3 regions of the Enterobacter sp. C4G1 genome follow, and region 2 is predicted to be linked to each of the others. Evidence: predicted binding sites of a transcription regulator. Region 2 holds the regulator's gene; each other region holds the start of a gene.
What was found. Region 2 encodes LexA, which represses DNA repair genes until DNA is damaged. Its sites were predicted from a motif close to TNCTGTATGTACATACAGNA; they were not measured.
Positions count from the first base shown of each region.

Region 1 (4,225 bases), on a different contig from region 2:
TCTCCGACAACCTTGAAACACACTGGGCGATGCTGGACGAGTTTGAAGAGGGTTACGACCGGGTAGAAGTCAGTGTTACCACGCTTGAAGGCCAGCACGTTACGGCGTGGATTTATCAATTACAGCCGCGCGCTGCGATTTAAAACAAAAAAGGCTCTCTGTCACCAGAGAGCCTTTTTCACGTTCAGCCACGATTACTCGCTTTTAGCTTCACCGTTCTTGATTTCGCCCATCACTTTCAGCTTTTTGGAGATGTCGCGGCGTTCTTTGGACAGCTCAGCATTTTTGATGATGTAGTCATCAACGCGGTCTTCATAGTCGCTCTTCATGCTGGCGATAATGCCCTGAATAGCTTCAACGCTCATACCTGGCTTGATGTAGTCGCTCAGGTTATCCAGCAGCAGAACACGTTTCTGGTTGTCACGGATCTTCTTCTCAACGTCCTGGATTTCACGCTGTAATTTGTTTTTGCGGCGGAACAGGCGGACGAATTCCAGAACATCCTGGAACGAAGGCTTGGTAGTTTCCATTTTTACACCCCTGATAATGTGAGATTCGGATTCGTTAAAGCAACCGTTGTAACAGTAACCTTACTGACAGCGGTCGCGAATGACAATGAGTATATCGTTTAACGCTATCATAACCCCAATTGCTGCTGAATCGAAGCAGCAGGCGTCACATAAGGCGATAGCTGCTTTTTATTTGCGCAGTGCCCGGCAGATCAGATGCGACAAAAGTTCCAGCTGGCGTGCCAGCTCCATGCTCAGCCACACGTAGCCGTGGATCGGTGTTTCAGCCACATTGTCGCTCTGGCGTTCGTGAATAAGTTGCTTCAGCTCGGCAACGATTTCATTCAGACGTTCGCTGTTTGCCAGAATAGGCTGCGGATTCCCTTCATAGAGCGCGTGAGCAATGGTTAACAGCGTCTGTTGCGTCATCTGCTGCGTCTCTTTCAACGTGTGTGCGTTAAGCATCAGCAGATGGCTGGGGCGAGAAGCCCAGTGTGCGTTGATTTGCAATTCAAGCATACAGACAAGATTACGACTGACCGTCTGAATCGCTTCGAATACGGATTTCTGGATGTGGGTTTCTTTGCTGGCCGGGTTAATCAGCCCCCGCATCTTGACCACCTCATTGAGGATTTTTTGCAGATGCTTTTCAAGGCGCGGGCGCTCAACCAGGTTAGGGGAAAAACCGGTCTGATACACCCGGTTAAAAGCCATCACGTAGTTTGCCATCTGGATACGCCAGTGAAGGAAAGCACGCTGTGGCCAAATCCCGGTGAACAGCATCGCCAGCAGTGAGCCGAGAATAACATCCCCGCTTCGCCAGAGAGCGGTTGTCATATCACCTGCAGGCGCACCCACCACTACCGCAAGCGTGATACCAATCAGCAGTGCCTGATACGGTTTTTTCCCAAGTGCCAGCCAGCCGCAAAGGAACATAGCGCCGGCGCACCACGCCAGCATGACCGGAAACGAGATGAGTTCCAGTTTCAGGGCAATGAGCCCCAGTGCAGAGCCTAAAACAGTGCCACCGATACGCTCAAAAGCCCGTGGGACGACATTTCCCCAGAACGAGATTGGTCCCATGATGACCACCAGCGTGATCAGCGGCCACGTTCCTTCCGGGACATTCAGCAAGCGTACCAGTACAAAAGTCAGTACAAAGGCCAGCGCTATGCGGCAGCCATGCACAACGCGATAGTGTTGGTACAACCGAATTTCAAACGGCGTTAATGATTTGTCGGGACGCACACCCGCTCTCCAGCAGCTCGGCAAACCACAATTGTACTGTGTTTTCAGCCGGGCGGATCACACCCGGCTGAAAAACCCTGCTTTTACCAGGATTAACCCGCTTTGTGCTCAACGGCGACGTACATTTCAATGTCCCAGTAGCCGTCTGCATTGCCATCGTTCAGGTAGCGTTCAAAACAGGGTTTAGGGGCACACTGATAGTGGTGGTCCTGCAAAAGAGAGTTGAAGAATTGATACCAGGGCGTCGCAAAATCAAAATTCTCGACCCTGGCAGTGGCGACAGCGTAGTCGCCAGCAGCAATTTCGGTCATCATCACCCCTTCACTGTTCTCGGGAATGACAAAATCTTCCGGCACCGTTACCGCCGTGTCACAGCGCAGTTTTTCTGCCGGTACTACATCCGGGTTATCGTAGTAAACAGCAACCCATTCCAGCGGCTGAATCTGACGCCCGTCAACCCACATGACCAGTTGTTCAAAGCCCTGTTTTACCGTTTTTTCCCACGGCCCGACCAGGTGAAAGCCTGCGATTTTACGTTTCTGTTGCTGCCTGATGCTGTAGTCCATGCTGCCTCCGTTTATTACTGTATATTTATACACTATAAATCAGATTTTCTATGAACAACAAATGAGGAGTGTTTATTATGTGAGCAGACTCGCATCCCTGCCAGTCTGCTGAAAGCGGTTAACTTACGCGGTTAGATTTTGTGGTGCAGATAGTCGCCGAGACGTGAGAATAAGCCACCTTTATCAATACCTTCCAGCGTTACCAGCGGCCAGTGCGCCACAACCTTATCCCGGTCATAGAGCTGAATTTCCCCTACTCGCTGATGCGCAGCTATCGGCGCTTCCAGCTCTTTTTTATCCAGCACATATTTCGCTTTGATGTTTGGTACTTCCGCTTTTGGCAGTGCCAGCCAGAAATCCTGATCCGTACCGAGCGTTACCTGCTCTTTATCACCGTACCAGATACGCTCTGTGCCCACTTTTTTACCCTTATGCAGGATCTGCACCGTATCGAAATTCTGTTGCCCCCAGTGCAGCAACTTACGTGCCTGATCTTCACGGCCTTTCGGACTATCAGCCCCCATCACCACCGCAATTAAGCGGCGCTGACCGTCTACGGCAGAGGCAATCAGGTTAAAGCCTGCCCCGGATGTATGTCCTGTTTTCAGCCCGTCCACGTTCATGGTTTTATCCCACAGCAGGCCGTTACGGTTCTGCTGGGTGATCCCATTCCAGGTCAGGCTCTTTTCGCTATACATATGGTAAAAATCAGGCTCGCCGTGAATGATTGCCCGGGACAGAACTGCCAGGTCATAGGCGGAGCTGTGCTGCCCCGGCGCATCCAGGCCATGAACCGTTTCGAAGTGCGTATCGCGCAGATTCAGCTTTTGCACGTAGTCGTTCATCATGTTGACGAACTGCGGCTGGCCGCCCGCCACATGGTCTGCCAGTGCCACACAGGCGTCGTTACCGGAATCGACAATCAGGCCTCTGCTCAGGTCACGGACGGACACCCGATCGCCAGGTTTCAGGAACATCAGGGATGAACCATCAAACACCGGGTTCCCTTTCGCCCACGCATCGCGACCCACGGTGACGATATCGTCCGGGGAAATGCGGTGACCATCAATGGCACGATCGACAACATATCCCGTCATCAGCTTTGTCAGGCTCGCCGGATTGCGTTGCTGATGTTCGTTGCCCGCCGTTAAAATTTGACCAGTGGTGTAATCCATCAGTACCCAGGATCCTGCCTGGATAGCGGGTGGCTGCGGTGAAAAATCAAGCGGTTCGGCAGCCAGCGCAGATGAGATACTCGAAGCGAGTAAAGAAACAGCAATAAACAGACGGCGTTTCAACGGTATATCCTCAGGTCATTAAAAATCGTTGACCTTTTTACGGGACTTCTGATGTCGTTACCTGCCTTAATTGCAAAAAAATGTGACAGACAACATGTTTTACCTGAAGCCATCTCGCAAATTTCACGCCTGAGGGCGCTTTTTATTCGGTCTGTACATCACGATCGTTTACCATAGTGACGTCAATTTTTAACAGGATGGTATTACTGGTGTCTGACTCTGCCGCGCGCCCAACATTTTTATTCCACGATTACGAAACCTTTGGTACCCACCCGGCGCTGGACAGGCCATCCCAGTTTGCCGCCATCCGTACCGATGAGGATTTCAATATCATTGGCGAGCCGGAAGTCTTTTACTGCAAGCCCGCTGATGACTACCTGCCGCAGCCAGGTGCTGTCATGGTGACCGGCATTACGCCGCAGGAAGCTCGAGATAAAGGGGTTAACGAGGCTGACTTCGCTCGCCGTATCCACGCTCTGTTTACCGTCCCGAATACCTGTGTGGTGGGTTACAACAACATCCGTTTTGATGATGAAGTGACGCGCAACATCTTCTACCGTAATTTTTACGATCCGTACGCCTGGAGCTGGCAGAACCGTAATTC
Region 1 is NZ_JBQVVV010000002.1:1,295,544-1,299,768, forward strand. Features, by position in the region: gene ACT9TW_RS20180 (gamma-glutamylcyclotransferase family protein) at 1-143, shown strand, start outside; gene ACT9TW_RS20185 (DUF496 family protein) at 195-530, opposite strand; gene ACT9TW_RS20190 (FUSC family protein) at 699-1,757, opposite strand; gene sbmC (DNA gyrase inhibitor SbmC) at 1,850-2,323, opposite strand; gene dacD (serine-type D-Ala-D-Ala carboxypeptidase DacD) at 2,455-3,621, opposite strand; gene sbcB (exodeoxyribonuclease I) at 3,819-4,225, shown strand, end outside.
Region 1: a site for LexA is predicted at 2,339-2,358, ahead of sbmC (DNA gyrase inhibitor SbmC). Genes of this name have one in related genera too.

Region 2 (4,225 bases):
CATAATGTCCAGATAGCAATCGAGCTGCTCGGTAAGCTGTTCACGGGTCAGTGAACGCTGACGCGATGCCAGCAGCGCAGTACAGCACAGGTTCATGGCGTTGGCCGCACCTGCGTTGTTAATACGCACCATCAGCTCAGCGGCAATGCCGTTCACCGTTGGCGTCAGCCAGGCAGGGCGTATCGCTTCGATAGGGTCGATAGACTCGCGCCATTCCGGGACATGGTGGTTAAGGTAGTTCATCAGCGGCATTGGCTCGCCGAAGTTCACGTAGCCCTGACCCAGATTACGCAGCTTGCTCAGACCACGCAGCATCTGTGGCAGGCTCTCTTTCTCTTTGGTCGCACCGCGCAGCTCTTTGGCGTACGTTCCCACTTCCATAACGTGCTCGTAGCCGATGTAAATCGGTACCAGCGTAATTGGGCGGGTACCGCCGCGCAACATGGCCTGGATAGTCATCGACAGCGTGCCGGTTTTCGGATCAAGCAGGCGGCCAGTACGGGAACGCCCGCCTTCTACGAAATACTCAACGGAATAACCGCGGCTGAACAGCTCGCCCAGATATTCGCGGAATACGGTGGAATAGAGCTTGTTACCTTTGAAGGTACGACGAATAAAGAAGGCACCAAGGCGGCGGAAAATCGGACCTGCTGGCCAGAAGTTCAGGTTAATACCGGCCGCGATGTGCGGTGGCACTAGGCCCTGATGATAAAGCACGTAGGAAAGCAGCAGGTAGTCCATGTGGCTGCGGTGGCAGGGCACATAGACAATTTCGTGGCCGTCATGTGCCAGCTGGCGCACGCGCTCGGCGTTGTGAACGTTGATCCCCTGATAGAGGCGGTTCCACGTAAAGCTCAGAATACGATCGGACAGGCGAATCATCTCGTAGGAGAAGTTCGCAGCGATCTCTTCCATCAATGCGATGGCGTTCTGCTGTGCTTTCTCATGCGAAATCTTCTTGCTGCGCGCTTCGTCTTCCACGGCGCGGGCAATGGCTTTAGACGCCAGCAATTTATTGAACAGGTCCTGACGCGCCGGGAGGCGCGGCCCTACGGCTGCAAGACGCTGGCGCGCAAAGTGCATACGTGCCACGCGAGCCAGTTTTTGCGCGATGATTTTATCCGTACCGTGTTCATCTGCCATGCGGCGCAGCGACACAGAAGGAGAGAAACGCACGAAGCTATCGCGACCAAGCCAGGACACCGCGAAGAATTTCTGGATACCGTTGAGCATCCGCAGCGGTGGGTTTTCTTCCCCTTTTTCGCGACCTGGGCGACGACCAAACATCACCGATACCGGCACCATCTGCACATCCAAATCAGGATTGCTGCGGTGTAGATCGAGGTAGTCGTGGAACAGCTTGATGGACTCTTCTTTTGGCGTGTAATAGGTAAACACACGCGGCCCGCCGTGAATGAACACGTAGCGCGGCAGCAGAGTACCGTCGATCTCCAGTGGTTCAAGCGGATCGGGTAAATCATGCGCCAGACACTGGGCGCGGAGCGTGAGCAAGTCTGCCTTCGAGTTGTAAGGCAAAACATACATTATAGGGCGAGAGGTATCGAGCCCTAATTCCAGCGCGGGTTCTGCTGGGATAGACTTGCTTTTTACCAGAACGGTTAATGGTAAATTAAGTAATTTGTAGTAAATTCGTGGCCAGCCAGACATAAACGATGTAAAGCCTCTGGTTAATAATGCAATTGCGGCGCAAGGATAACAGAAAGCGCGCAAAATTTCTGTTGTTACCCGTCATACTTCGGGCGGCAGTAAACGCACTGCGTCTATAGTTACTGACGCTATTTCTAATAAAAGGTTCTTTTAATGGCCAATAATACCACTGGGTTAACCCGAATCATCAAAGCTGCCGGCTATTCATGGAAAGGTTTCCGTGCCGCGTGGATCAATGAAGCCGCTTTTCGTCAGGAAGGCGTTGCCGCTATCGTGGCGGTAATCATTGCCTGTTTCCTCGATGTTGATGCCATAACGCGCGTTCTTCTTATTGGTTCTGTGCTTCTGGTGATGATAGTGGAAATTCTCAATAGCGCTATTGAGGCGGTAGTTGATCGTATTGGCTCTGATTTCCATGAGCTCTCTGGTCGTGCAAAAGATATGGGGTCTGCCGCCGTGTTGCTGGCGATTATTACTGCGGTGATCACCTGGGTCACGCTGCTTTGGTCGCATTTCCGATGAGCCTCGAGGAATAATTAAGTCCCTGGTTTTTTGTGCAGTTTTTGGTTCCAAAATCACCTTTGACTGTATATACTCACAGCATAACTGTATATACACCCAGGGGGCGGAATGAAAGCGTTAACGACCAGGCAGCAAGAGGTGTTTGATCTCATCCGGGATCATATCAGCCAGACGGGAATGCCACCTACGCGTGCGGAAATCGCGCAGCGCCTGGGTTTCCGTTCTCCAAATGCTGCCGAGGAACACCTTAAAGCTCTGGCGCGTAAAGGCGTAATTGAGATTGTTTCTGGTGCTTCACGCGGCATCCGTCTGCTGGTAGAAGAAGAGACGGGCATTCCGCTGGTTGGCCGTGTCGCGGCAGGTGAGCCTTTGCTCGCACAGCAGCATATTGAAGGTCACTATCAGGTCGATCCTGGCATGTTCAAACCGAGCGCGGATTTTCTGCTGCGCGTCAGCGGCATGTCCATGAAAGACATCGGTATTCTCGATGGCGATCTGCTGGCGGTTCATAAGACTCAGGATGTGCGCAACGGTCAGGTGGTGGTGGCGCGTATTGATGACGAAGTTACCGTTAAGCGCCTGAAAAAACAGGGCAATACTGTGCAACTGCTGCCGGAAAACAGCGAATTCTCCCCAATCGTGGTGGATCTTCGCGAACATAACTTCTCCATTGAAGGTCTGGCGGTTGGCGTCATCCGCAACGGAGAATGGCTGTAATCTCCCCCTGACAGGCTACGGAGCCTCCGTAGCCTGATTCATTTCCCACTCCCGGTATTTTTCATGTCACTGCTGACTGCTTCCGATAAGGCATTGTGGCGTCTTGCACTGCCGATGATTTTTTCCAATATCACCGTTCCGCTGTTGGGGCTGGTCGATACGGCGGTTATTGGTCATCTGGATTCACCGGTGTATCTGGGTGGCGTGGCGATTGGCGCAACGGCAACCAGCTTCCTCTTTATGCTGTTGCTTTTTTTACGCATGAGCACCACCGGGCTGACGGCACAGGCGTTTGGCGCAAAAGATCCCCTGCGTCTGGCACGTGCGCTGGTACAGCCGTTAATTCTGGCGCTGGGTGCGGGTGTACTTATCGTTCTGCTGCGTACACCACTGATTGAGCTGGCATTACACATTGTAGGTGGCAGTGAAGCGGTGTTGGAGCAGGCACGGCGTTTCCTTGATATTCGCTGGCTAAGCGCACCGGCATCTCTGGCGAATCTGGTTCTGCTGGGCTGGTTACTGGGCGTTCAGTATGCCCGCGCTCCCGTTATCCTGCTGGTTGTCGGGAACGTCCTGAACATAGTGCTCGACCTCTGGCTGGTTATGGGGTTGCACATGAATGTGCAGGGCGCGGCGCTGGCAACAGCTATTGCCGAGTACGGCACGCTGATTATCGGGCTGTGGATGGTCTGGCGTGTGCTGGTGATGCGGGGCATAACACCTGCGCTGCTAAAGGCCGCCTGGCGCGGCAATATCCGCAAGCTGCTGGCGCTTAACCGCGACATCATGCTGCGCTCGCTGTTATTGCAACTGTGCTTTGGTGCACTGACGGTCTTTGGCGCGCGGCTTGGCCCGGAAATCGTTGCTGTCAACGCGGTGCTGATGACGCTGCTGACCTTTACCGCCTATGCCCTCGATGGCTTTGCCTACGCGGTAGAAGCCCATTCCGGGCAAGCGTATGGCGCGCGCGAAAGCGGGCAATTACATGATGTCTGGCGTGCTGCATGTCGTCAGGCTGGGCTGGTGGCGCTGGCATTTGCACTCATCTACACCTGCTTTGGTGAGTATATTGTTGCGCTGCTCACGTCATTACCTGCACTGCGTGAGCTGGCAAGCCACTACATCATCTGGCAGGTGATCTTACCGGTTGTGGGCGTCTGGTGTTATTTACTCGACGGGATGTTCATTGGCGCAACGCGTGGCGCGGAAATGCGTAACAGCATGGCGGTCGCGGCGGGTGGGTTTGGTTTAACGCTGCTCACGGTGCCGTATCTGGGGAATCATGGGTTATGGCTGGCCCTCGCGGTCTTTCTTCTTC
Region 2 is NZ_JBQVVV010000001.1:1,394,759-1,398,983, forward strand. Features, by position in the region: gene plsB (glycerol-3-phosphate 1-O-acyltransferase PlsB) at 1-1,668, opposite strand, end outside; gene ACT9TW_RS06665 (diacylglycerol kinase) at 1,822-2,190, shown strand; gene lexA (transcriptional repressor LexA) at 2,299-2,907, shown strand; gene dinF (MATE family efflux transporter DinF) at 2,971-4,225, shown strand, end outside.

Region 3 (4,225 bases), 520 kb from region 2:
TGAATTCAGCGTTTTTTCGCCGACCAGCTTGCCGTACCACGCCACGGCAGCCTTGAGCTGCGGATTATGCGCGGCGTACAGCCAGCTGATGCGACCGCCCCAGCAGAAACCGGTCACCATCAACCGATGTGGGTCGCCGCCGTTACGCGCCGCCCAACTGGCGACATGGTCCAGGTCCGCCAGCACTTGCGCGTCCGGGACTTTGCTGACCAGATTAGTGAATAGCGTCGGGATATCGCTGTAGTCATTTGGATCGCCCTGGCGGAAATAGAGCTCTGGTGCGATGGCCAGATAACCTTCCAGCGCCAGTCGACGGCAAACATCGCGAATATGCTCATGTACGCCGAAAATTTCTTGTATCACAATCACGACCGGCAGAGCGCCATCGGCCGATTTCGGGCGCGCATGGTAAGCCGGCATGTTATCCCCCTGTGAGGGAATGGATGTCTCTCCTGCAGTAATGGCTTCTTCGGGAGTAGTGACAATGGTTGAAGCATGAGGGGCCGCAGCAGGTGCAAAACCGGTTTTTTCAGTCATGGCATTCTCCGTACCAATGTTGAGTTAGCGCAAAGGTAAATATAGTCACAAGGTTAACAACTCACAGTGCCTTAAACGGTCTATCTTTTGTGCAACACACCACGGTATAACATTGTTAATGTGATGTTGATCACTTATTTATGGAAATAAACTGCAATCATTTTCATTCATGGTGAGATTCGTCACGAAATTACGCACACTGCTTCTGTAAAGTACCGTTTTACTTCTTCTGACAAACCGACCCACAGAGGAGTCACCTATGTCTAAGTCTGATGTTTTTCATCTCGGCCTCACTAAAAACGATTTACAAGGGGCTACGCTCGCTATCGTCCCTGGCGATCCAGAGCGTGTGGAAAAGATCGCCGCGCTGATGGATAAGCCGGTTAAGCTGGCATCCCATCGTGAATTCACCACCTGGCGCGCAGAGCTGGATGGTAAAGCGGTGATCGTGTGTTCTACCGGTATCGGCGGCCCGTCTACTTCTATTGCCGTTGAAGAGCTGGCGCAGCTGGGTATCCGTACTTTCCTGCGTATCGGCACCACCGGCGCAATTCAGCCACATATCAATGTGGGCGACGTGCTGGTCACGACCGCGTCCGTGCGTCTGGACGGTGCAAGCCTGCACTTTGCGCCAATGGAATTCCCGGCAGTGGCGGATTTCGAATGCACCACTGCGCTGGTTGAAGCCGCGAAATCTGTGGGCGCAACAACGCACATCGGCGTTACCGCCTCTTCCGATACCTTCTACCCGGGCCAGGAGCGTTACGACACCTTCTCTGGCCGCGTAGTGAGCCGCTTCAAAGGCTCCATGGAAGAGTGGCAGTCTATGGGCGTGATGAACTACGAAATGGAATCTGCAACGCTGCTGACCATGTGCGCAAGCCAGGGTCTGCGTGCCGGTATGGTGGCGGGTGTTATCGTTAACCGTACTCAGCAAGAGATCCCGAACGCTGAAACCATGAAGCAGACCGAAAGCCATGCGGTGAAAATTGTGGTTGAAGCGGCTCGCCGCTTGATCTAGTCCTCACTTCTTCAATAAAAGGCCGACTCGTTCGGCCTTTTCTTTTTTGCGTAGCGCCTCGCAGGAAAACCCTTTCAAACTGGACGTTCATACAGCACAATTCTATTTTATGCGGGTAAAACGTTGATGCAGGGGGCATTGTGGATATCTCAATCCTGATTTATGCAGTGATTGCGCTGGTGGGCGTGGGAATAGGCTGGCTCATATCCAGCTATCAGCACGCGCAGCATAAAGCCGATCAACTGGCAGAACGCGAAGAGATGGTCGCTGAGCTCAGCGCCGCGAAACAACAGCTTGCCCAGAGCGGGCACTGGCGCGACGAGTGTGAGCTGCTCAATAACGAACTGCGCAATCTGCGTGATATCAATACCTCACTGGAAGCCGATCTCCGTGAAGTCACCACCCGTCTTGAATCGACCCAACTCCATGCGGAAGACAAAATCCGCCAGATGATCAACAGCGAGCAGCGCCTGAGCGAACAGTTCGAAAACCTGGCGAACCGCATTTTTGAGCACAGCAACCGCCGTGTTGACGAACAAAACCGCCAAAGCCTGAACAGCCTGCTCACACCGCTGCGTGAACAGCTGGACGGTTTTCGCCGCCAGGTGCAGGACAGCTTTGGCCAGGAGGCGCGCGAACGCCACACTTTGGCGCATGAAATTCGTAATCTCCAGCAGTTGAACGCGCAGATGGCGCAAGAGGCGGTTAACCTGACGCGTGCGCTTAAAGGCGACAACAAAGCACAGGGCAACTGGGGTGAAGTAGTACTGACCCGCGTGCTGGAGGCTTCTGGCCTGCGTGAAGGGTACGAGTATGAAACGCAGGTCAGCATCGAAAACGATGCCCGCTCGCGGATGCAGCCTGATGTCATTGTGCGCCTGCCGCAGGGCAAAGATGTCGTTATCGACGCCAAAATGACGCTGGTGGCGTACGAACGCTACTTCAATGCCGAGGACGATTACATCCGTGAGTCTGCGTTACAAGAGCATATCACCTCTGTCCGTAACCACATTCGTCTGCTGGGCCGCAAAGACTATCAGCAGCTACCGGGGTTACGCTCCCTGGATTACGTGCTGATGTTTATTCCGGTTGAGCCTGCATTCCTGCTGGCGCTCGACAGACAGCCCGAACTGATAACCGAAGCATTGAAAAATAACATTATGCTGGTGAGCCCCACGACACTTCTGGTGGCGCTGCGGACGATTGCAAACCTCTGGCGCTACGAGCACCAAAGCCGTAACGCACAGCAAATTGCCGATCGCGCCAGCAAGCTGTACGACAAAATGCGCCTGTTTGTGGACGATATGTCCTCTGTTGGGCAGAGCCTCGATCGCGCGCAGGATAACTACCGCCAGGCGATGAAAAAGCTCTCTTCCGGGCGCGGCAACCTGCTGGCGCAAGCAGAGGCATTCCGTAGCCTGGGGGTGGAGGTTAAGCGCGAGATTAATCCTGAAATGGTTGAACAGGCTACCGCTCAGGACGATGAATATCGCCTGCGAGAAGGGGCTGGTGTGCAAAATACAGACAGCGAAGACAACGATTTAGCCGCGGATTTGTCACCTTCTGAACCGCCGAATCGTTTCTTTCACGGTGGTTGAACCGTAGGGCAAACGCGCCCAATCTGTTACACTTCACGGACATTTGACTGATAAGCAGGCTCTGAGATGGTTGACGATTCACAAGACACGACGCACTTTGGCTTTCAGACTGTTGCTAAAGCGCAGAAGGCTGACATGGTGGCCCACGTATTTCATTCCGTGGCGGCGAAGTACGATGTGATGAATGACTTGATGTCATTCGGCATTCATCGCTTGTGGAAACGCTTCACCATCGACTGTAGCGGTGTGCGTCGTGGGCAAACGGTGCTGGATTTAGCGGGCGGTACAGGCGACTTGACGGCGAAGTTTTCACGTCTGGTTGGCGAAACCGGTCGCGTAGTGCTGGCAGATATTAACGACTCCATGCTGAAAATGGGACGTGAGAAGCTGCGTAACATCGGCGTTGTGGGTAACGTTGAATATGTACAGGCGAACGCTGAAGCGCTGCCGTTCCCGGACAACACCTTTGACTGCATCACCATCTCGTTTGGCCTGCGTAACGTCACCGAGAAAGACAAAGCGCTGCGTTCCATGTACCGCGTGCTGAAGCCGGGTGGACGCCTGCTGGTGCTCGAATTCTCCAAACCGATTATCGAGCCGCTGAGTAAAGCCTACGATGCCTATTCGTTCCACGTGCTGCCGCGCATTGGTGAGCTGGTGGCGAACGATGCAGAAAGCTATCGCTATCTGGCTGAATCTATCCGAATGCACCCGGATCAGGACACCTTAAAAGCAATGATGCAGGATGCCGCATTTGAAAACGTTGAATACTTCAACATGACGGCGGGTGTCGTCGCGCTGCATCGCGGTTACAAGTTCTGAGTGGAGGTATCCCGTGCCATTTAAACCCTTAGTCACCGCAGGCATCGAGAATGCTCTGAATGCCTTTCTTTACCGTGCTCCGGCGCTAAAAACTGCGCGTCAGCGGCTCAACGGAAAGGTGTTACGTATTGTTTTAAAAGAGTTCTCTACGCCGCTGGTGCTGGTGTTCAGTGAACGCCAGCTTGATGTTTTGGGTGAGTGGGAAGGTGAGGCCGACTGCTCGGTCATCACGCATATGAGCGTGGTG
Region 3 is NZ_JBQVVV010000001.1:877,618-881,842, reverse strand. Features, by position in the region: gene ACT9TW_RS04245 (dienelactone hydrolase family protein) at 1-537, opposite strand, end outside; gene udp (uridine phosphorylase) at 797-1,558, shown strand; gene rmuC (DNA recombination protein RmuC) at 1,699-3,156, shown strand; gene ubiE (bifunctional demethylmenaquinone methyltransferase/2-methoxy-6-polyprenyl-1,4-benzoquinol methylase UbiE) at 3,223-3,978, shown strand; gene ubiJ (ubiquinone biosynthesis protein UbiJ) at 3,992-4,225, shown strand, end outside.
Region 3: a site for LexA is predicted at 1,636-1,655, ahead of rmuC (DNA recombination protein RmuC). Genes of this name have one in related genera too.